One region of the Paenibacillus sp. FSL W8-0187 genome, then DNA from elsewhere that is predicted to be linked to it. Evidence: riboswitches for the same ligand, from Rfam matches in the RefSeq annotation. Region 1 holds a riboswitch; each other region holds the start of a gene.

Region 1 (5,902 bases):
TTTTCAAGTAGAAGGATATGACACAAGGGGGATTTAGATAGGAATGGGAAAAGGAATGGCAAATAAACCAACGAGAGGCCTCAAGTTTAGCTTGCTGGCTCTCATTATGATCGTGATTCTTGCCGGTTGTGGAGCAAGCCCAGCGAAAGAAAATACAAACAATACTGGCGGCGACACGACGAATAATGCAAGTGGTAACAATGGTAGCGCAGCAAGCGAATCCTATGAAGTTACACATGCGATGGGTACGGAAACAATCAAGGGAACCCCTCAAAAAGTGGTGGTTCTCACGAACGAAGGAACCGAGGCGCTTCTCGCATTGGGCGTGAAGCCAGTAGGCGCTGTTAGATCCTGGACAGGTGACCCATGGTATCCACATATTAAAGACCAGATGGAAGGCGTTACCGTTGTCGGGGAAGAGAGCCAGCCGAACATCGAACTGATCGCGGGCCTGCAGCCGGACCTGATTATCGGCAACAAGATGCGTCAGGAGAAAGTATACGAGCAATTGAAGGCGATCGCGCCGACCGTTTTTGCCGAGGATCTTCGCGGCGAGTGGCAGAACAATTTTGAACTGTATGCCAAGGCGCTGAACAAGGTATCCGAAGGCGAAGAGCTATTGGCTGCATACGACAAGCGGATTCAGGATTTCAAAGAGAAGGCCGGAAGCAAGCTGGACGAGACCGTTTCCGTGGTCCGTTTCATGGCTGGCAAGACGCGCGTGTACCATACCAATACGTTCTCGGGCGTCATTTTCGATAAAATCGGCATCGCCCGCAACGACATGACCAAGAACGCCAAGGACGATTTCGTTGACGAGATCACGAAGGAACGTTTGCCTGAGGCAGATGCCGACAGACTCTTCTACTTCACTTATGAAACCGGGGATGGCGGCGCCAACCAAACCGAGCAGGAATGGATCAACGATCCATTATGGAAAAACCTGAACGTCGTCAAGAACGGCCAAGCCCACAAAGTGGATGATGCAATCTGGAATACAGCAGGCGGCATCCTGGCGGCCAATCTGATGATTGACCAGTTGCAGGAGTTTTACGGCATTCAGTAATGAATGAAGACGAATGCTACAGGGTAGTATTATCGTATAGCAGATGATGCAAGGAAAAAGCTAAAAAAGGAGGCATCCCAAAAGATCTCAGATCTTGAGGGACGCCTCCTTTTTTAGCATCACAGCATCGCCAGTACTGCCGCTATAAGGCATGCCACACCGCACGCCAGCACAGCTTAACCAAGTCCCCTACTTCGTGCCGCTGCCCCTGACTGTTATCGGACTCCAGATCCCTTATTTCTCAATTTGACCCCGATTTTTAAATCTAACGGACACAGGATCCCTTATTACCAAAATAAACTGCCTATTTGCCATCATATTCTATGAATAACGTATCTGGTGTCCGTTAACTCTCAAAAATTACGCCTATTAAGCCAAATAACGTATCCTCAGTCCGTTACGCTCAAGGAGTAGCACGAAGTCCAGTAGATCATCAGTAGCCAAGACCAGCAAGTAGCACCAAGATCAGCAGTAGCACCAATACCAGTAGTAGAACCGAGCCAGCAGCAGCACCAATACCAGCAGTAACACCAAGATCAGTAGTAGCCAAGACCAGCAAGTAGCACCAAGCCAGCAGGTAGCAACAAGATCAATAGTAGCACTTAGACCAGCAGTAGCGATAAGACCACCTGTCAACGGACTCCAGGTCCCTTATTTCTCAAATTGCCCTCGATTTTTAAATCTAACGGACACAGGATCCCTTATTACCACAATTACCGGCCCATTTGCTATCATATTCTATGAATAGCGTACCTGGTGTCCGATAACTATCAAAAATCACACCTACTCAGCCAAATAACGTATCCTCAGTCCGTTACGCTCGAGGAGTAGCACCAAGTCCAGCAGTAGTAACAAGACCGGCAGTAAGCACCAATACCAGCAGCAGCCTCAGCTATACACGCTGTGTTACCCCGGAATCTACCTCTAAACCATAGCTACTCTGAGTTCCCGCCGGCCCCTACATCGATTATAATCCCAGCCATCCATGCATACCCCTAGACACCCAACGCTTATGTACTCATTATGTTGGGGAATACATGACAGCCGAGCGTCAGTGTTCCCGTAACAAGTTTCGGCCGCCGGCGTTTTTGCGAATGACCTCCGCCACCGTACATCATCCTAATCCCCACTCATGGGAAAGCTTCGAACGTGGGGCTTCGTTCACGAACAGTTAATGTTTGACAGCATCCATAAACCTATGTACAGTATTAGACAAAAGAATAGGAAGTCCACTAGGGGAGCCGTTGGCGGCTGAGACAAGAGCGTATCTTGGACCCTTTGAACCTGATCTAGTTCGTACTAGCGTAGGAAAGTGGAGCCTTCGTATATGAGGTCTTGGTGCGCCTTTTTTGGCGCACCCGGGCTTGTTGACGAAGCCGCTCCAGTTTTCGGGGGCGGCTTTTTAGCGTTGTCTGAAAAGTCGTATCTTACGGACTTCCTGCTCTTCAATATGTTGGAGGTGGGGACAAAAATGAGTTTCACGCAAGCGCTCCGTCAGCAGGCGGGAGACATTTTTCAAGCAATCTTCGATCATCCCTTTGTAAAAGGCATTGCCGAGGGGAACCTGGCGCGAGAACAGCTGATTCACTATGTGAAGCAGGATTTTGAGTATTTGAATGCCTACATGCGGATTTACGGTATCGCCATATCCAAATCGACCAGCAGGGAAGAGATCGCCACCTTTAACGAACAGATATCATTCATCCTGCACAGCGAGGTGCACCCGCATCAGAATTTGTGCGCAGCCGCCGGGGTGACCTACGAAGAGCTTCAGGGCTATCCGCTGGCTCCGTCCGCGCATCATTATATCCGACATATGCTGACGGTGGCGCATGAGGGCAGTCTGGGCGAGATTATGGCCGTATTGCTGCCTTGCCCATGGACGTATCTGGAGATTGGCCGCAAGCTGCTGGATGAAGTGAAGCCGGATGCATCCCATCCGTTCTATGACTGGATTTATTTCTACGGCAACCGTGGGGAAGACGCGACAGCCAAGTTCTGCAACCGTGTCGATGAATGGGCAGAGCATGCGACGGCCGCCGAGCGGGAACGGATGAAGGAGCATTTTATGCTGAGCTGCCAGCTGGAGTATATGTTTTGGGACATGGCTTACAAGCAGGAGGAATGGCCGGTGCAGCTTGAGGCTGCGGTGCTGTAAGGAGTCATAATAAGCACATAAATTCCAATATAGATAAGAGAGGCGATTCATATGCATGCATGGGAAAAAGAGGTTTCGGCGCTTTTAACGAAGGTACAGCAGACGAGCCCCCTCGTTCACAATATGACAAACGTGGTGGTTACGAATTTTACGGCTAACGGCTTGTACGCGCTGGGCGTGTCGCCGGTCATGGCTTACGCGCCGGAGGAAGTGGCGGATATGGCCGCCATAGCGGGCGCGCTCGTGCTGAACATCGGCACGCTGAACCGCGAGCTGGTGGATGCGATGATTCTCGCCGGGCAATCGGCGAATGCGCACGGTGTGCCGGTTCTGCTGGATCCGGTCGGTGCGGGAGCGACCCGTTTTCGGACGGAGTCGGCATTGCGGATTCTGAGTGAGGTGAAGGTCTCGCTCGTGCGCGGAAACGCGGCTGAAGTCGCTCATCTTGTCGGGGAGGCCCGAGAGATTAAGGGCGTAGACGCTGGCAACAGCACTGGCAGTCATCATGCTGAGCTGGCCGTGCGGGCTGCACGCGAATTAGGCACGATCGTGGCCATTACCGGTGAAGAGGACGTAATTACCGATGGAACAGAGGTGTGTATCATTACCGGAGGGAATGCTCTGCTTACGAAGGTGACTGGCGCAGGGTGCCTGCTGACCTCGGTGCTGGGTGCCTTTGCCGCAGTGGAAGCAGACCTGCTGCTTGCGGGTACGGCGGGTCTGGCCTTCTACGGGGCCGCGGCGGCGAGAGCTGCGGAATGCACGGCGGACCAAGGACCGGGAAGCTTCCAGATCGCTTTCTTGGATGAGCTGGCAAAACTTCATCCAGGCTCGTTGGCGGGATATGCCGCTGTCCGGGAAGCGGGAACGGCTGCCGCCGGTGGCGCACGATGAGCAAGACTCGCGTGCCCCGGGCACTGACGATTGCCGGGTCCGACAGCGGCGGCGGCGCCGGCATTCAGGCCGATCTGAAAACCTTCCAGGAACTCGGTGTATACGGCATGTCGGCGATTACCGCGATCACGGTGCAGAATACCTTGGGGGTTCACGGCGTATATCCGCTTCCCCCAGAGGCAGCAGCCGAGCAGATGGAAGCGGTTGGCTCAGACCTCGGAGTAGATGCATTGAAGACGGGCATGCTGTTCAACGCCGAGGTCATTCGGCTGGTTGCTGACCGGATTCGGGCATTCGGCTGGGGGAAGGTCGTTGTCGATCCCGTGATGATTGCCAAGGGCGGAGCGGAGCTGCTGCAAAGCGAAGCGGTGCAGGCTTTAAGAGAAGACTTGCTGCCGCTGGCCTTGATCGTCACCCCCAATATACCGGAGGCCGAAGTATTGGCGGGGATGCGTATCCGCACGATGGAAGATCGGAAGGAAGCGGCGAGACGTATTCATGATCTGGGGCCCAAGATTGTGGTGATCAAAGGCGGCCATGACGAGGGAATGCCGGGCGTCGCCGGTGAAGGTTCGGATCACCAAAGAGACAGAGGAGCAGATATAGCGGCGGGTACGCAGCAGGAAGAGTTGCCGCAGTCCGAAAGTACGTATGGCCAAACGAGAACTGCCAACCCTCTCGGGGAGTTAAGTGAGGGACGCTCTCCTAGTATCAAGACCGACGACAGATTCGGTAATGCCGAAAGTCCTCCGGTCATGGACCTCGTATACGATGGCACTGCCTTCTCCGAACTATACGGCAAAAGAATTCATACCGTTCATACGCATGGTACCGGCTGTACTTTCTCTGCCGCCATCACTGCAGGCCTGGCCAAAGGCTTGAGTGCATTCGATGCGATTCAGAGCGGGCGCTTATTCATCCAGGCCGCCATTGAGGACGGCTTAAACCTGGGGCAGGGACACGGCCCCACGAATCATTGGGCGTATCGTCGCCGCCGTCAGGAGGTGCTGCGATGACGGGGAGAGTGACACCCGAGATGATGAGGCAGCATCTACGGATGTACCTCGTACTCGGCAGTGTGAACTGTATCGAAGAGCCAAGCCGGATTGTGCAGGAAGCACTGGCTGGCGGCGTAACCATGGTCCAGTTCCGCGAGAAGGGACATGGCTCGCTTGTTGGCGTGCCGATGATCCAGTTGGCTCGCCGGATCCAGGATCAGTGCCGCCAAGCGGGCGTACCCTTCATCGTCAATGACGATGTGGAGCTGGCACTGAAGCTGAACGCCGACGGCGTGCACGTCGGCCAGGACGACGAATCCGCGGCTTCCGTCCGCGAGCGGATCGGCAACCGGATTCTCGGCGTTTCCGCCCACACGGTGGAGGAAGCGCGGCGCGCGATTCTCCACGGTGCCGATTATCTTGGCATCGGGCCGATCTATCCGACCCGCTCGAAGGATGATGCCAAGACTGCGCAAGGCCCAGCAATTCTCCATGAGCTTCGCGAAGCTGGAATCCACCTGCCGATCGTTGGGATTGGCGGGATTACCGTGGAGCGCGTGGAGGAAGTGATTGGAGCGGGTGCGGATGGCGTCGCGGTGATATCCGCCGTGACGGGAGCGGAGTCGATACGGGAGGCTGTGGAGGCTATTGTAGATAAGAGCTTCAGGTAGTGGATGTTTTTCATGTGAAAGGATGTTAACAATTAATAGAACTTACTATAAAAAAAGAGTGTCGAAATTTTTCGACACTCTTTACAACTATAGGGTAAATTTTATCAGTTTAAGT
Region 2 (5,902 bases), 2.6 Mb from region 1:
CGCTTTATTGTGCGAGGGGGTTACGGTCGGCATCTTAGAAGAATGACTCGGCTGTATGGTGCACGGTATGAGGCGCTTCGCCAGGCGATGGATACGCATGCCTCCGAACTGTTTCGTCTTCATCCCGGCGATGCCGGCCTGCATGTTTATGCGAACTGGCTGCGCTCCGAGGAAGAGTACGCCCAGTTCCAAGAAGCTGCCCGCAAACGCGGTGTCATGTTTCGGGATGCATCGGTATATCATCGTATACCCGGATTGCCTGCCGCATGCTTTGGCTTCTCGCATCTGGACATAGCCAGCATTGAAGAAGGGGTTACCCGGATTGCGCAGGCATGGCTGGACATGCAAAAAACATAAAAAACGGGTATGATGGAAAAGAGGTCAATTTTTGAATGAGATGAGGGGGTTATGACGTGATGCTAAATGCATCGCCGTCTTCTTTTATAATCATGTCTGCGCTTGCCAAAATCGTATGTGAGCCAGGCTGGAAATGGCAAAAACGCGAAAGACCCATGCAGAATTATGATTTGTTCTATGTATGGAGCGGTGAAGGCACGGTCGAGCTCAATGACGAGCCCTTTGCTGTGGGAAAAGGAAGCTGCTTCCTGTTCCGACCAGGAGATCATACGAGTGCGACGCACAATCCGCAGAAACCGCTCGTATTGACATATATCCATTTTGATGTGGCCGACCCGGTGCAGCATATCCCTGCATCCTATCGCAAGCTGACGGAAACGATGGATTTTGAATATTTGCTCGCGCGCTACGTGCGTTTGTATCTGGACAAGCCCTATGGATCATTGGAGGAGGGGCAGCTTATTCTGAAACAGCTGATGATTCATCTGCTGCGTTCAGATCTTGCTGAGCCGGTGGTCAAAAAAGCAAGCAATCAGCTGTCAGAGGCTATCCATGAAATCGCGAATTATGTCCGTCAGCACCCGGGGGTTCCCCATCGGGTAGAAGATTTGGCCGCTAGAGCGGGGTTGTCCCCCCGTTACTTCTCGATCAAGTTCAAGGAACTGATCGGCACGCCGGTGCAATCATACATCATTCAGATGCGGATCGAGCGAGCGCAGCATCTGCTGCTGCACCAAGGCATGAACGTAACGGAGGTAGCTGACGCGCTGGGTTACCGGGATATTTTCTTTTTTAGCCGGCAATTTAAGCAGTATACGGGCAAGAGCCCATCCGAGATTCGGTGATTCCCTCGCCCTTCCATAACTTACCTGATTGGTAGGAGGGGTTAATGGTTTCATAGCAAGCGATTTAGGGTAAAAAACGAGATACAGTTTTATTTTATGAAGGGGGGAGAGAGGAATGAGCCCAAGAAGACGGGTGCGTGGACGTTTCTTCAGTCGTGGTGGCTGCGCTATTTTCAGAAATCGCTTGCGCCGCATGAAGACAACGACTCAGGATCATCAGGATGTATGGTTTTAAATGAGACCTGGCCTACATACGGGTGACGTTGAATCCCGTTATCATATACGCTTTTCTCTGGATGAACGCAAAAGGGAGCTAAATGGCTCCCTTTTTTCGATATGTTTTTAGGGTCCCCGCAAAGTATTTGGAATAAGCATCGAAGCATAGGCTCCACTTTGTGGGGCTATTTAGTGGATACATATGTGGATAGGGACTCTGATTGCATTGTAAAAGATGCATATACGAATAGGGATCCTGACGTTCCGAAATTTTGTTATATTAGGGATAAGCATAAAGCGTTGAAGGCAGGGTTTAAGAAAAATGGCCGGGCAGGCATTTCGAATAACGGAAGGGTGATGGGTGTGATAGAGAGAGTGGCATTGGCCGAACAAGCGGTGATCCGGTGGTAACGGCGGGAGCAGGAAAGGTTGCGCTGATCACGGGCGCGTCGAGCGGGTTCGGACTGCACATCAGCTTGGAGCTGGCAAAAGCAGGTTATGACGTGGCAGCGGGTCTGCGCAGGCCGGAGACGGCTGCAGAACTGTTGGCCCGAGCCGAACAAGCCGATGTTGCCAAGCGTATTCACGTATTCCAGCTGGATATCTGCATCGAGGAACAAGTCAAGGCCGCTGCCTTGGAGTTGGAGCAGAGGTATGGCCGCTTGGACGTGCTGGTTAACAATGCCGGGGAGGCGGTAGGCGGCATGGTGGAGGAAGTGCCGCTCAGCGGCTGGCGAAAGCAGATGGAGACGAATTTTTTCGGGACCGTATCGGTGACACAGCATATGCTGCCGCTGCTCCGGCGAACTGGAAAATCCAAAATCATTCTCATGAGCAGCATTAGCGGCGTGGTCGGATTTCCGGGTTATGGACCCTATGCGTCCTCCAAATTTGCGCTGGAAGGGTTTGGCGAAAGCCTGTCCATGGAAGTGATGCCCTTTGGCATTGATGTCGTGCTGATCCAGCCTGGTGCCTATGGCACGCCGATCTGGAACAAAAGCTTTGGGGAGCTTACGGTGAAGGAAGGATCACCCTACAGCGGTCTGCTGAAGGGCGTGCTGGACTATTCCGAGCGGACAGCCAAAGGAAGCGGGGATCCGCAGGAGGTAGCCAGGCTTGTGGCAAAAATTGCGTCCATGGCTAAGCCCAGGTTCCGCTATATGCTGCCCCGAGGCACGCGGGCGACCGCATGGATCAAGGGCGGACTGCCGGATCGGCTGTTTCAGCGGATCATTTATCGGATGCTGGGCCGGCGTTAATCATTCATGCAGCCAATGATTTATAGCCTTAACTTGTCATGCGATGTTTGGTAAGGTAGATGGAATCACCCTTTTCTGGCTGGGGACGGGTGAAGCAAACCGAGCAGTTCTCCCATCTTCACCTTGGAGCCGGGTTCCAGGTCACCGCGAGGGGTAAACGTGCCGTTCTCCGTCAAAAGTACAACTGTAGAGCCGAATTCAAAGTACGCGAGTTCATCGCCGATTTCGTATTTCTTCACACTCTCGTCAGCATAACGGATGCTGCTTACGTTCATGGCTCCGACCTTCACGACGGCAACTTCGCCGAACTCATGCGCAATATAGGTAATGAGGCGCTCATTGCGGCTGAGCACATTCCGGATATGGGTCATCGCAAAATCGTTCACGGGGTAAACGCGTCCCTTTAAATGCTCGCTTTCCGCCTGAACACCGGTTACCGGGGAATGAATGCGATGATAGTCGGTCGGGCTTAAATACAATACAAATGCATAACCGTGGATGTAGTTTTCCATTCTCGGTGATTTCGCGAGCAGCTCGCTCAAGGTATAATCCTGTCCCTTAACGCTTAGAATGGTACCGGCGTTGACGACGCCCATTGCCGAAATTGTGGCATCGACTGGGCTTACCATGGCGTCGGCGGTGTCATCTATGGCGCGTAGGCCTATTTTTAACCGGCGGGAAAAGAACTCGTTCAGTGAGCGGTATTCGTTGATTTCTTTCTCCGCTTCGTGCGCCGGAATTTGATAAATTCGTATGAATGCAGGTATTAGATGACGGCTCAGCCGGCTGTGGGAACAATGCCCCATGATTCGGGACAGCCACTTGCGGGAAGACAGCTCAGTCATCAGACGCAGCAATTGTTTAGCCATGTCATTCTCCTTTGTGCATAGGTGTCAGCAATAAACGTTGGTGGAAAAGCCAATCACTCTGATATTGACATAGAATGAGATGGAAATCAATAAATAGCCATTTTTGAAAAAAGGTTCTTGCTTATTCCGGAGTGAATGTGTATTTTAAAGTTAACATAAAACCGAATAGGAATACGGGGGCTTGAGTGAATCAGGCTGAGATTGCAGCTGCTATCCGCTGTTGACCGTTAATCTGAACTGGGTAATGCCAGCGTAGAGAATATCCGACCCTGCCTACATAGGGCCTATTTTTCCGTCTGCGCGTTTTTCCAGACGGTTTTTTGTTGTGTTTACACAAAAATAGAGGTGGAGAGGGGAATGTGTTGTTATGGGAACGTCTGTGCAAGAGAAGTTGGGGGTTCAGCCCCGAAAAGGACTGCGGTTAAGCGATATTTTGGTTACGGTACTGGTATCACTGGTGCTTGGCGTCATTTATCACTTCTGGGGTTCGGTTTACAATCTATTAAAACCGCTGTTCTTTGAAGCGGATGAGTTGTTATACGGCATGTGGTTCGCTGCAGCCACGCTTGCTTACTTGTTGATCCGGAAGCCGGGAGTGGCCATTATCGCGGAAGTGGCGGCGGCCCACGTAGAAGTGCTGTTTGGCAGCGGCTGGGGATTGACCCTACTGCTGTATGGCCTCATTCAAGGACTGGGGGCTGAATTGGTATTCGCGGCGTTCCGTTATCGGAGCACCTCGGCGTGGACGCTGGCGATTGCCGGTGCCGGTGCAGCCATCGGCTCGATGATCATGGACTTCTATTACAGCTATACGGATGACCTGCAGACGTGGATGTTCCTCGCTAAATACGGTATGCGGGTACTTAGCGGCGCCGTCATTGCAGGCCTTCTTATGCTCCTGTTGGCTAAAGCGCTCGACCGTACGGGCGTGACATCCCTGCTCCGTCCTGCGTCGAAGAAGGATTACGAAGCACTGGATGATCCGCGCCATGTCTAATGCCACGGTTAGCCCGGTTCCGGCTCAGTCTGCTGAGATGCTTCCGGAACCGGCCGTGTATGTGGAGGGATTGCGTCTGAAGTATCCGGGCGAGGAGCGATTGATGTTCAAAGACCTCTCCTTCTCGGCTGTCCGCGGGGAGAAGGTGCTGCTGCTCGGTCCGAGCGGCTGTGGCAAATCCACGCTGCTGCAGGTGCTTAGCGGGATGATTCCCCGCGCGACGGAGGTGCCGATGAAATGCGAGGCCCAGCTGATTCCACGCTCTTGGGGTTATGTATTTCAAGATCCGGATACCCAGTTCTGTATGCCGTACGTGGATGAAGAGCTGGCTTTCGTACTGGAAAATCTAAGTGTCCCTCGTGACGAGATGAAGGATCGAATGCAAGCGGCCCTGCGCGAGGTGGGGCTTGATCTTGAGGAGCTCCATATGCCGATCGGGCATTTGTCCCAAGGCATGAAGCAACGACTTGCGCTGGCATCGGCTCTGCTGCTGGAGCCGGAAGTGCTGTTCCTTGACGAGCCGTCTGCGCTGCTCGACCCGGAAGGCAGGGAGCAAATCTGGTCCGCGGTGAAGGCCGTTTCGGAAGGGCGTACGCTGATCATCGTGGAACACCGGATTGAAGAAATGGCCCAATATGTGGATCGTGTCGTGCTGTTCAGCCCGGATGGGGTGATTCTGGGCGAAGGTCCCCCAGCAGCGATATTCGCTGAATACGAGAAGGAACTCCAAGCCTATGGAATCTGGTATCCCGGCGTATGGGAGGATTATGCTCAGACCCGGGCGGGCAGAGAGTTGTTTGCTCTGGTCGACGCGCTGGGCAATCTCTTGTATGAGGCTGCTCCGCCGTACGCTCAACATGGGGAACCTGTCATTCAACTGGCGAATTTTAGGGGAATGAGATGGGATAAACCTGTTATCACCCTCCCTTCCGCCGAGGTGGTTCCGGGACAATTCATTGCGGTGGTAGGACCGAACGGAGCAGGCAAAAGCTCGCTGCTGCTCAGTTTGATGGGGCTGCTTCGCGCCGAAGGGACCTATGTGCTTTGCGGGGAAGAGGTCATTCAGGGCAAGCGCCGGAAGGTGCGAAAGAAGAGAGAGCAGCAGCTGCGCCAAATCGGATTCGTGTTTCAGAATCCGGAGCTTCAATTCCTGACGGAGCGCATCGGCGATGAGGTGGTTTACTCGCTGTTGGTGGATCATGTGCCGCCGGAGGAAGCGAAGGCGCAGGCCGACCGCTGTCTTGAACGCTTTGGACTGAAAGGCATGGAGGCTAGGCATCCGTACCAGCTGTCGACAGGCCAAAAGCGCCGCTTGAGCGTGGCTACGGCCATGGCAAGACAGCCGTCCGTCCTGCTCCT
Region 3 (5,902 bases), 3.6 Mb from region 1:
GAGATTAGGAATTCCGAAGAATTCGAGCAGTTCCTGAAGTTTTGCCTCCGGCATGGGTTTATCAAGCAGCAACTCTCTGTCCTGTAGGACGCCTCCATGATCCAGAACGCGGTAATATTCGGGCAGTGATTTCGTAGTATCCGTAAATACGGTAACGGATTCGGCCATGATTAGGTCGAATTGGTTGTCCTCGAAAGGCAATGCGCATACATCCGCTTGTTGGAACTGCACGTCGATTTCCATCGCTTCGGCTCTTGCACGGGCTTTTTTGATCATATTTTCGTTCAGGTCAATGGCCGTTACTTGATACCCCATCTCCGAAAGATGGCATGCGGTTCTGCCCGTTCCACACCCGACCTCCAGAATGCGGCTGCCCGGTTGAATGGGATAATTCTTCAGCATTCGGAGGGTTGCCTCGAATCCTCCCGGGTGGGCACTGCCCATACCTAATTTGGAGAGCATATGAATATAGTTCATCTCATCTATCCCTTCTTCCTTGTCATCAACATGAGGGTAATCGTTTATTTATTTACCATATGATTCAGGTACGTTTAGGGTTTTAGCTGAATTAGATATTTTGAGCCCTTTTTTCGGGAGGATCAGAATCATACTGGAGGAAACGTCATGAGGATGGAACCGGTAGAGGCAGCGGAACGCATCATACAATACGATTATCCCGACTGTTTGCTTGCTGTGCTTGGCGGCAGCGCGAGCAGAGGTGAATATAATGAACAATCCGATTTGGACATCATAGTCATTGAACGGGATGGTCATGATTTCAGCAGGAAGACGATAGAGGCACATGGGTGGATCGCGGAAATATTTATATTGTCTTTATCCTCCTATCGCGAATATTTCGATGAGGGAGTGATCGCGGCGAATCCTTCATTGCAGCGGATGGTCGTAGAAGGGACGGTGCTGCACGCGCTGCCTGAGGGGGAAGAGGTGCAGGCGGAAGCTCGAAGCGACTTGAATTACGGACCCATGCCCTTGATGCTAACCGACATTAACGAATACCGTTATATGCTAACCGAGTACCTGCTGGATTTGCAGAGTCCCCGAAGGGATGCCGAAAAGTGGTTTACGGTGCACAAAATAGCGGCGATTCTCTGTGATTTTGTACTTAGGGTGAACCGGGAGTGGACGGGTGAAGGGAAAACGCTGTTCCGTCTGTTCAACCGCTATGACTCGATCTTGGGAGAACGATTGGAAGCAGCGCTCACGGCGATGTATCGCCAGGATGATCCTTCAGTTCTTATGGCATTCACCGAGGAAATGCTCCATCCGTACGGAGGCAAGCTTCTCATTGGTTATGAGGAATAGAATTTCCTTGCCAATATAAAAAGAGGCGTACATTAGCCGTGACACTAGCACGAGACGGGAAATACTATAATAGTGTGATTACATCACGTCATTCTTTAAATCCAGGAGGGGATCTTCATGAGCGGAGTATATGGCGGCGGTGGATGGAACAATTCAGTAGGAATTATTTTGGTTCTCTTTATCCTGCTCGTAATTATCTTGAGTGCTTGGGTTTAAACCGTCAAGATTCTTGGCAGTAGTGACAGGAAGCCCGGCGCTTGCCGGGCTTTTGTCTGCCTCAATAAAGCTCAATTCGATGCGGCTTTGACCGAAGGGCTGTGTGCGGACACAACCGCAGTCATGACCAAATGGCTGCTGTCGGATTGAATCGCATGTAAAAACGCCTCTTCAAGGGATCCAAACACCTGGGCCAGTGACCCATCCAATCGGCTGGCGTAATGAACGCTTCCGGCGAATGTCCCGGCTGCCTTCGTACGATTAACTTCACCGTAGATGACATCCATGTAGTCATCGGTACCCATGGGGTATAGAGCGAATTGGCAAGCAGTCTCAATATCGGCATGTTCCCCGATGTCGTTGTTTAAGAGAGTCGAATCCTCAGTCATATATACATCGGCGTCCGTATCTCCGGGGCAACCGATGGAATAAGTACCATTAAAAACGGTATGCACGCCACTCGCTGCAGCATAGGCGAATATCGCCCTTGTCACATCAAAGACATGCTCTGCACGTCCACGAATACAGGTGCTCACATCATCTGTCTGAATCCATACCTTCCCCGTATCCACGGAATGTAGTGCGCCCATGATGACCTCCACAAACCGGTCCGTCATGGGAAATACCGAGAACCGGCACCCGACGATCCGACTGGTTCCGCATACAAGCTCATTCATTGTTATTTCCTCCCCATGATATAAGTCCACGCAAAAAAAACCGCACCCCGTGAAGAAAGTGCAGTTATGCCTACGAAAAGAAATAAACATAAATGCTACACTTCCCCACGCTAGTATGACCTAGATCGGGTGTTAAGGGTTAACGGCAAACCGCCGTCTCTCAGCACATGGCACCCCTAGTACAGCCAACATCCTATGTAGTTGGTTATCGTAAGTTTGCCCGGAGCTTCTGTTATCTTAGAAGTTCGAGGGTTCTTACTTGACTAATTGTATCGCTTAGTGATCGGTTTTTCAATCTTTGTCCATTATAAAAGGACCGCCTATCCAAGTTGCGGAAACTTAGGAAGGCGGCCTTTTTTCATCTATTTAATTAGTTGTATACTTTTACGCGATCTTCAAGCGGTGCAAATTCTTTCTCGCCTGGTTCAGCAACCGGCTTACCGAAAGGCATTTGAGCAAGCAGCTTCCAGCTTTCCGGGATGTTCCATTCGGATTTTACTTTTTCGTCGATCAGCGGGTTGTAGTGCTGCAGGGATGCACCCAGACCTTCTGCTTCAAGGGATGTCCATACTACAAATTGCAGCATGCCGTTGGATTGGTTGGACCAAATCGGGAAGTTGTCGGCATAAGCGGCAAAGTTCTGTTGCAGCCCGGCAATGACGTTGTTGTCCTCGAAGAACAATACCGTACCGTAACCAGCGCGGAATGCGCCCATTTTTTCGGCAGTGGATTTGAATGCTTCTTCATCGCCAACGACTTCCTTCAGGATGCCTTCCGTGATGTTCCACAGTTTATCATGCTGTTCGCCAAGCAATACAACGACGCGTGCACTTTGAGAGTTGAAAGAAGACGGGGTATACTTAACCGCTTCGTTTACGATTTCCTGAATACGCTCGTCCGAGATAACGGATTCTTTGCTAATCCCATAATAAGAACGGCGACTTTTGAGTGCAGTTGAAAAATCTTTAGACATTGAAAAAAAAACCTCCTGGTGTAATCGAATTTGCATACGCCTGATAAGAAGATGTCCTTTACTTCAAGCAAATATGCATGTTGCTTATTTAGCAATATTTTTAATTATCATTCCATATTAACTTACGTTTAGTTAGGAATAATATTTATGTTAGTATATTAATATAACTTAGAGTAATTGTCAACGACTTTTGATTAAATATAATTTCCCTTATCTATTAAATATGAATTGAATCCGTTTGGCTTTTTGAGAAGCTTCATTATATGGAGGCTTAACGAAAGGAGTGCTTCCTACCTGAGGATATTAGCTATGTCTTCTCGAAACTTCATATTATGAACAATTCATGAACAAAATATACAAGTATGAACAAATTAATTGATTTTGATTCTCAATTACACTTGTCGAGCCAGAATGAGGATGATATAATGCATATCAGAGCGCGATTGATAATCAATCTCAATGAGAATGGCGTTGGAAATTGCGAGATCCCGGATATTTTAGAGACATACGCATAGAAGGAAGAGCCATGAAGATTAGATACTTATTTGCAGCCGTTGTGGTACTCTCGATAATTTCATTATTTATTGGAGTTAAAGATATCTCGCCACTGCAACTATTCTCGATGACAGAACAACAACAGCATATTATGCTTGTAAGCCGGATTCCTAGGCTTGTCAGTCTTATATTGGCGGGTGTCAGCATGAGTATCTGCGGATTGATCATGCAGCAGCTCAGCCGCAATAAGTTCGTATCGCCGACCACAGCAGGTACGATGGACTCTGCCAGACTGGGGATTTTGGTAGCCATGCTCGTCTTCACGACAAGCGGTCCGCTTATCAAAATGCTCGTGGCATTTGTATTCGCTCTGGCAGGAACCTTTATCTTCATGAAGATACTGGATCGGATTAAGTTCAAGGATGCGATCTTCATCCCGCTCGTAGGGCTGATGTTTGGTAATATCGTCAGTTCGATAGCCACCTTCTTTGCATACAAATATGATCTTATTCAGAATATGTCCGCATGGCTTCAGGGTGATTTTTCCATGATCATGAAGGGCCAGTATGAAATGCTCTATATTAGTATCCCGCTTTTGATTCTGGCGTATCTGTTTGCCAACAAGTTTACGGTGGCCGGAATGGGAGAGGAGTTTGCAACCAACCTGGGTCTTCACTACCGGAGAGTTGTGAATCTGGGATTGGTCATCGTGGCGCTGGTTACGGCATCTGTTGTGCTGACGGTCGGCGTGATTCCGTTTCTTGGTCTGATCATACCTAATATTGTCAGTTTGTACTTAGGAGACCACTTAAAAAAAAGCCTTTCGCATACCGCGCTGCTGGGGGCCGGGTTCGTACTGTTCTGTGACATCCTGGGCCGGATCATTATTTATCCCTATGAAATTCCGATTAGTCTAACCGTGGGCGTACTCGGAAGCGGTATATTCATTTTCTTACTGATGAGGAGAAAGGCTTATGACTTATAAAGCCAAACTCGGCCTGTTGGCCGCAGCGGCAATCATCCTGGTGGCAGTCTTTCTGTTCATTGATCTTGGCGGCAATTGGGATTACGCGCTTCCAAGAAGAATCAAGAAGGTGCTTGCCATCATTCTGACCGGCGGAGCGATCGCTCTGTCTACCACGGTGTTTCAAACGGTCACGAATAACCGGATACTGACGCCAAGCGTTATGGGATTAGATTCCTTATATGTACTGATCCAGACCACCGTCATCTTCGTCTTCGGATCCTTCACGCTGTACAAACTGGGCAGCAACGTTAACTTTCTGATCAACGTCGGCGGGATGATCCTATTCGCCGGAGTCTTATATAAGATTCTGTTCAAAAGGGAAGGAAACAACATTTACTTCCTGCTGCTGATCGGCATGATTTTTGGAACCCTGTTCTCGAGCATGTCTTCTTTTATGGAAGTGTTGATTGACCCGAACGAGTTCCAGTTTGTGGCCGACAAAATGTTTGCCAGCTTTAACAATGTGAAGACCGAGCTTCTGGTCCTGTCGGTCATTGTCGTTGTGCTGACCTTGCTGTACTTTGCCCGATTTGCCAAGTACCTGAACGTGCTGGCGCTTGGCCGTGAGCAGGCGATCAACCTCGGCGTGAATTATGATTATGTTGTGAAGCGGCTTCTGATTGTGGTTGCAGTTCTGATCTCGGTGGCTACCGCTTTGGTAGGTCCGATCACATTCCTCGGGCTCCTGGTTGTCAATGTTGCGTACGAAGTTATGAAGACGTACAGGCATTCGTATTTAATTGCAGCATCCGTACTGATTAGCATTATTGCACTGGTCGGCGGTCAATTGGTTGTAGAACGGGTGTTTACGTTCTCTACAACGCTCAGCGTCATCATCAATTTCATCGGCGGTGTCTACTTCATATACCTGCTACTAAAGGAGAGTAAAGCATGATCCAGGTTACGAACGTATCGAAAGTCTATGGCGGCAAAAAAGTCGTTGATAACGTGTCGGTTACGATCCCAAAAGGTCAAATCACTTCCTTTATCGGCCCGAATGGTGCCGGCAAGAGTACCTTGCTGTCCATGATTAGCAGATTAACAGGCAAGGACAGCGGACAAATTACGGTGGACGGTAAAGAGGTTAGCCAATGGAAGAGCGGCGATCTGGCGAAGAAGGTTTCCATCCTGAAACAATCCAACCATATCAGCCTCCGTCTGACGGTGCGTGAGCTTGTATCCTTCGGTCGT
Region 4 (5,902 bases), 670 kb from region 1:
GCCTGAAGGTCAACGTCAAAGGCAAGGAAACCATCATCGTGAACGAAACGGATACGCCGGCTGTCCTGAACGTGAATGGCAAGGAATACAGTATCAACGGATTTGGAGAGGTAACAGCCGCAAGATAACAAGCAAACTTGTTCAATCAATGGCTACCCCGAACTATATAAAAACAAGAGCCCTGGAGAACACTCCAGGGCTCTTGTTTTTACAGAAAACGGGCCTTCAGACATCATCATTACTCCTTCTTGAAGGACCCGTCTTCATCCATGCCAAGCATCTGTATTGTCTGAACTCAGCCAAAGGCTGCGGCAATCAGATGCCAAAGCTCCGCATCAAGATGGCGGGGGAATTGCCGATTATGTATGCTATGAATAGATTAGTTGAGAATGAGGTCACGCGGAGGCCGTTCAGATGGCTTCCCAAACAAATACCCCTGCGAGAGCTCGATCCCGATTTCTCGGCAAAAATGAAACTCCTCCCGTCTCTCAATGCCTTCAGCCAGCACCATGGCCCCAAAATCATGAGCCATGTTGGTGATCATTTTGAGCTGCTTCTGCTGGGCGGGATTACGATCGCAATGGTCGATCAGACTCCGGTCGATCTTTACATAATCCGGCTTAAGCTTAATCATCTGTTCCAATGTGGAATACCCTGCGCCGACGTCATCCATGGCTACCGAGATTCCATGACTGCGATAAACCTCGAAAATCGATTGCAAATGCTTAACATCATCAATCTTCTCGGTTTCCACGACCTCAAATACGAAATCCCTCGGATCCAGATGGAGCCTGTCTATGGTATTAAAGGTGTGGCTTAGACACATCTCCGCATCATATATGGAGGATGGCAGGAAGTTCACGAATCGCTTCACGCCGATAGGAAGCCACTCGGCACTGGTCTCAATGGCACTGGTTCGTGCTGCCCGGTCCAGAAATGCATGCAATCCGGTTTTACGGGCTGTCTCAAACAGCTCATACGGCTGGAATCTGGCTCCCCACTCTACCGGACGAAGGAGAAATTCGTAGGCCACGATCTGCTCGGATGTATCCACGATGGGCTGCATGTAGCTCGTAAACTGCTTATGTAAAATGATACTCACCATATCGTAATGCTCCATCTGCAGTTCGAACTTCTGCATAGGGGTCCACGAATGCCGGATTTGCGGAGCTTCTCCACCGGTAACACAGAAGGACAGCTCTTGACGAATCTTCAGCGGAAGGGGCTGCAGACACTTCATCATAGAGATCAGGTCCGCACGTACCTTGTAGTTCACAGCACAACCCTCATTGTTCTCTTGTACCGTGTAGCCGTTCACTGCCAGCAACTGAATAAGCTCACCACTTGCAGGCTTCATATGAATGGTCCCCTGGTCCTCAATCGGTTCAAAGGTGCTGCAATTGTCGCAAATCATGTTCGTCCTCCTTGGCAAGCTAGCTCTCACTATGCTTCTTATCGGCATTTTGAATATGATTTCTTTGCATTTTATGGATTTTATATCGAAGTTATGACCTATTTTAAGAGAAATGCGCAAGATTCGTGCAATGATTGCATCAAATTCTACAAAAATCGACTTATATTGCTTTTAACAACCTGTTGTCGATACTATGGTCATACATTCATCTACTCACCTTTTGATCCAAAAGCTGCAGCAGCATCGTCCGCTCTACATCAAAATGCCAGGGGGCGTTCCGTTCCTTCGCCGCATACATCGCTGCATCCGCACGACCAATCAGCTCCTGGTCATTTCTGGCATGATCTGGATAAACCGCAATACCGATACTCGGCGTGGTTCGGACCTCATGCCCTTCCAGCTCGTACGGCTCACTAAGCATCGTCCAGATCTCCTCCGCCATCCAGATCAGCTCCTGATCATCACCGGCCGGATGGATCATGACTGTGAATTCGTCTCCTCCTAAACGGGAAACCAAAACTCCCTTGGATTCGAGTGATTGAAGCCGGTCTGCAACCTTTCGTATCAACAAATCGCCGGCACGGTGGCCGTATCGGTCATTGACTCGTTTGAAACGATTCATATCCATATACAGCAAGCCTACACGGGAACCTGTGCGGTCCGCCTCCTTCAGCGAACTTGACAGCCTTGCATTAAAATAACGACGATTATACAGCCCCGTAAGATCATCGCGATGTGCCAGGGATTCACTCTGCATCAGACTTTCATGCAGTCGGTCCAACAAGCGGTCGTTCTCGAACTGGATCAAAATCTGCCTGAACAAGATCAGGATAACGCACAGGGAAAGGCCGGTAAACAGTCCAGTCCACCCTCCAAAATGCTGCGCCATAAGGGCAAACATCCCGCCGAGCACGCTGTAGGGAAGCAGGTACCTTACGATCAGGTTTCCGGTTGAACGAGGCTCCCGCTCGCCAACAGATGGATTACGGGTTTCAGGAGCGGACTGTCCGCCTGCGAAACTAATGAAAAATACCGATAACGTATAGAGTGGATACAGGTAGGAGCGAACCTCGATATCCAAAAGATCAACGAGATAGATGTACAGAACATCTCCGGCAATAAATGTACTTCCGCCAAGACATAACAGGATGGCCGCCCATTTCCTTAACTGTCCGGTATTAAAATACAACACCAGTGTAAAAAAAATAAGTACCATTGCGCACAGTGGATACAGCATGTCCACCCAAAGGTTTCCCCATACTGCCTCATGGACCAGACCCTGAAGCTCAGGCTTGATGAAATATTCCCATCCTACCGTCATGACCGCTATGCCAACAATCAGGATATCCAGCATAAACCGCAGCCCCCGAAACGAACCCTGAACATGCCGGAATAAATAAATGAGAGAACTTGCGAACAGGATAAGTTCGAGCCCCCAGAACAAATGGGTTAGAACTGGCAGGAAAGCGTTCTCTTTTCCAAACCAGATATTGCATGCGTGGAGGGTTCGGGCCACTGCCTCCCCCATCAATCCGAGACTCACAATAAGCCAAAACCTGCGAAGATGAACCTCAAAACGCCGACGGATCCGCATTAAATAAACGGAAGCGGCTGCAGGAGAAATAATGACTAGTACACGCTGAAGCGATAAAGCATCAGGCATCCACAGAGCGATCATTATCTGAATGAATGCATATATTATGGCGAGTCGAATCCACAGATGATCTGCTGGAGTTGGACTCATAAGCATTCCTCCTCGGCCAAAAGGTACGCTGGTTCACTTTAAGTGTGTTAGGTCTTTTGAATTAACATATCTATTTCTCATGATACTTTTTGCCCACCCAAAAGTAAAGATGAGGAAATGAAAGAAAAATCATCTTATTAGTCTGTGCACAAACAACATAACACCCACTTGACGTATAGGAATTATATGATAATATTTCAGTCATATCTTATATGAATCGGAAGGGGTGTTGAACCATGTCACAGAAACGATTGGATCATGTTGGTATTGTTGTCCGGGACCTTGAAGCTACAATCGCCTTCTATACATCCGTAGTCGGACTTGAGCTGAAGGACCGCCTGACCCATACTAATGGCGTCATCCAGCTGGCGTTCCTAGGATTTAACGGCAGCAACGAGACGGAAGTCGAGCTTATTCAGGGATACAGCGACACGCTGCCTTCGGAAGGAACGGTACATCATTTTGCAGTCAGCACGGATAACATTGAAGAGGAATATGCCCGTGTGCAGGGACTTGACGTTCCTCACTTGGACGAGGAAATCGTGACGCTTCCGAACGGGTACCGCTATTTCTTCGTGCACGGTCCCGAAGGAGAATGGATTGAGTTCTTCCAGCGCTAATCTCTGCGTAGAAGCCGTATTCAAACACTTTACCTTGTGAAAGGTTCATAGCATCAATTAATTCTCCCATTGCATTAGTGTTCTAACAAAGACCTGTCACGTTCGCGCCTCTTCGAACTAGACAGGTCTGCTGTGTTAGGACTATAATAGCGGATGTAATGATCGAAACTTCATAAATACCGGGGGAGCTGGAATTTGGCCGGCTGAGAGTGTATCCGATATGATACTGACCCTTACACCTGATCTGGGTAATGCCAGCGTAGGAAGCCCATGTTTGCGGCAGCTATTTATTTGCCGTGGTATACACTTACGCCGTCATGCGTCCTGATATCATCAGGGCGTTTTTTTTGTGGAGTTGCGAGGTAATAGAAAGAGAACTTAAAGGAGAGAAGAAACGATGAAGAAGGGAAGATGGATTCCGCTGCTTCTCGCTTGCGTCCTGCTGATGGTTGCGTCCGGATGCGGTACAAGCGGAGAGAACAAGAAGACAGGCGCCGCAGGTGAGGACAGTCAGACTTCCGGGAAGCTCCGTGACGTACAGCTGATGCTCGATTGGTCTGCCAATACGAATCACACCGGCCTGTATGCAGCGAAGGAGCTTGGGTATTATGAGGAAGAAGGGCTTAATGTCCAGATCGTCCAGCCGGGAGCAGGCGGAACGGATACGCTGGTCGCATCCGGAAATGTGCCGTTTGGCATCAGCTATCAGGAAGGCGTAACGCTGGCCAGAACCCAAGGATTGCCGCTCGTTTCCATCGCAGCGATCATTCAGCATAATACATCCGGCTTTGCGGCTCCCAAGGATAAAGGCATCTTGAAGGCAGGCGATTTTGAAGGGAAATCCTATGGCGGCTGGGGTTCGCCTGTGGAGGAAGCGGTTATGAAGTCCATCATGGAGATCGATGGTGCCGATGTCAGCAAGGTGAATATGGTCAATATGGGCGATGCCGATTATTTTACGGCCGTCAAACGCGACATTGATTTCGCCTGGATTTTCTATGCTTGGACGGGTATTGAAGCCGAGCTTCGCAATGAGCCGCTTGACATGATTTATGTGAAGGACTACTCCAAGCAGCTTGATTATTACACACCGGTGATCGTAACGAACGAGAAGCAGATCCAGGAAGACCCTGAGCTTGTCAAAGCGTTCATGCGGGCGACTTCAAAAGGATACAACTATGCGATTCAACATCCCGAAGATGCGGCAGCCCTGCTGACGAAGGCTGTTCCCGACCTGGATGCCGAACTGGTTCTCGCCAGCCAGAAATGGCTGAGCCCCCGTTATCAGGATGATGCATCCCGCTGGGGCGAACAGAAAGCCGAAGTATGGTCGGGGTACGCAGACTGGATGTTTGAGCGCAAGCTGCTGGAGAAGGAGCTTGACGCTGACAGCGCATTTACCAATGAATTTTTACCGGAGAAGCCATAAGGTTATTTCTATATTAAAGAAGAGAGACGGCCTTTGCAGCAGGCCGCCTCTCTTCCATTACAATACAGCTTGCACGAAAGGATGAGTTTATATGGCGAATACTCTCTTGAGCATTCAAGTAATACCGAGAACGCCAAACGGGACCGACAGCATCCCTTATGTAGATGAAGCGATCAAGGTTATTCAGGAATCAGGCGTGAAATACGAGGTTCATGCACTCGAAACGACCATGGAAGGAGAGCTCTCCGAGCTGCTCAGGATCGTTGAGCGCATGCACGAGGCGCTGGTGAATGCGGGCAGTCCCAGCATCATATCCCAGGTCAAAATCGCGCATCATCCAAGCGGCATCAGCATGGATAAGCTGACTGAGAAATACCGTCCATGAGAAGCTGGTGGAGTTCTGTTTGGCCGCCCGTTGTGGCGGTTCTCTTCTTTTTGGTGGTATGGCAGGCGGCAGTATCCGTGTTCGACATTGAACCCTTTATTTTGCCTGCACCGACGGCCATCGGGCATGAGGCCGTTACTGGAGCTTCCGGTCTCTTCCAGCATACAGCGGCCACCCTGCAATTAACCCTGATCGGCTTTATAATCGGTACGGCAATCGGTCTAATCATCTCGCTGGCACTGCACATGGTGCCTTTTCTCAAAACCGCCCTTTATCCGCTTCTTATTCTTAGCCAAAATGTGCCGACAAT

What was found. Region 1 has a riboswitch for thiamine pyrophosphate ahead of tenA (thiaminase II). Riboswitches for the same ligand answer to the same signal wherever they lie in the genome.
Region 2: linked by a shared signal. The riboswitch ahead of MKY48_RS28340 (ECF transporter S component) and the one ahead of tenA (thiaminase II) in region 1 are both predicted to bind thiamine pyrophosphate.
Region 3: linked by a shared signal. The riboswitch ahead of MKY48_RS22320 (YkoF family thiamine/hydroxymethylpyrimidine-binding protein) and the one ahead of tenA (thiaminase II) in region 1 are both predicted to bind thiamine pyrophosphate.
Region 4: linked by a shared signal. The riboswitch ahead of MKY48_RS03210 (ABC transporter substrate-binding protein) and the one ahead of tenA (thiaminase II) in region 1 are both predicted to bind thiamine pyrophosphate.

The regions. Positions count from the first base shown of each region.
Region 1 is NZ_CP150206.1:1,402,763-1,408,664, forward strand. It holds gene MKY48_RS06135 (iron-siderophore ABC transporter substrate-binding protein) at 44-1,066, shown strand; TPP riboswitch at 2,291-2,394, shown strand; gene tenA (thiaminase II) at 2,538-3,224, shown strand; gene thiM (hydroxyethylthiazole kinase) at 3,276-4,118, shown strand; gene thiD (bifunctional hydroxymethylpyrimidine kinase/phosphomethylpyrimidine kinase) at 4,115-5,134, shown strand; gene thiE (thiamine phosphate synthase) at 5,131-5,787, shown strand; gene MKY48_RS06160 (hypothetical protein) at 5,892-5,902, opposite strand, start outside.
Region 2 is NZ_CP150206.1:6,243,855-6,249,756, reverse strand. It holds gene MKY48_RS28360 (PLP-dependent aminotransferase family protein) at 1-357, shown strand, start outside; gene MKY48_RS28355 (AraC family transcriptional regulator) at 417-1,202, shown strand; gene MKY48_RS28350 (SDR family oxidoreductase) at 1,823-2,677, shown strand; gene asd (archaetidylserine decarboxylase) at 2,743-3,546, opposite strand; TPP riboswitch at 3,710-3,822, shown strand; gene MKY48_RS28340 (ECF transporter S component) at 3,914-4,543, shown strand; gene MKY48_RS28335 (ABC transporter ATP-binding protein) at 4,581-5,902, shown strand, end outside.
Region 3 is NZ_CP150206.1:4,965,666-4,971,567, reverse strand. It holds gene MKY48_RS22335 (methyltransferase domain-containing protein) at 1-477, opposite strand, end outside; gene MKY48_RS22330 (nucleotidyltransferase domain-containing protein) at 625-1,323, shown strand; gene MKY48_RS22325 (sporulation protein YjcZ) at 1,441-1,539, shown strand; gene MKY48_RS22320 (YkoF family thiamine/hydroxymethylpyrimidine-binding protein) at 1,611-2,216, opposite strand; TPP riboswitch at 2,302-2,404, opposite strand; gene MKY48_RS22315 (nitroreductase family protein) at 2,587-3,189, opposite strand; gene MKY48_RS22310 (ABC transporter permease) at 3,716-4,669, shown strand; gene MKY48_RS22305 (iron chelate uptake ABC transporter family permease subunit) at 4,659-5,606, shown strand; gene MKY48_RS22300 (ABC transporter ATP-binding protein) at 5,603-5,902, shown strand, end outside.
Region 4 is NZ_CP150206.1:730,088-735,989, reverse strand. It holds gene MKY48_RS03230 (glycoside hydrolase family 65 protein) at 1-128, shown strand, start outside; gene MKY48_RS03225 (EAL domain-containing protein) at 380-1,414, opposite strand; gene MKY48_RS03220 (GGDEF domain-containing protein) at 1,620-3,158, opposite strand; gene MKY48_RS03215 (VOC family protein) at 3,395-3,778, shown strand; TPP riboswitch at 3,950-4,061, shown strand; gene MKY48_RS03210 (ABC transporter substrate-binding protein) at 4,176-5,207, shown strand; gene MKY48_RS03205 (MTH1187 family thiamine-binding protein) at 5,299-5,592, shown strand; gene MKY48_RS03200 (ABC transporter permease) at 5,589-5,902, shown strand, end outside.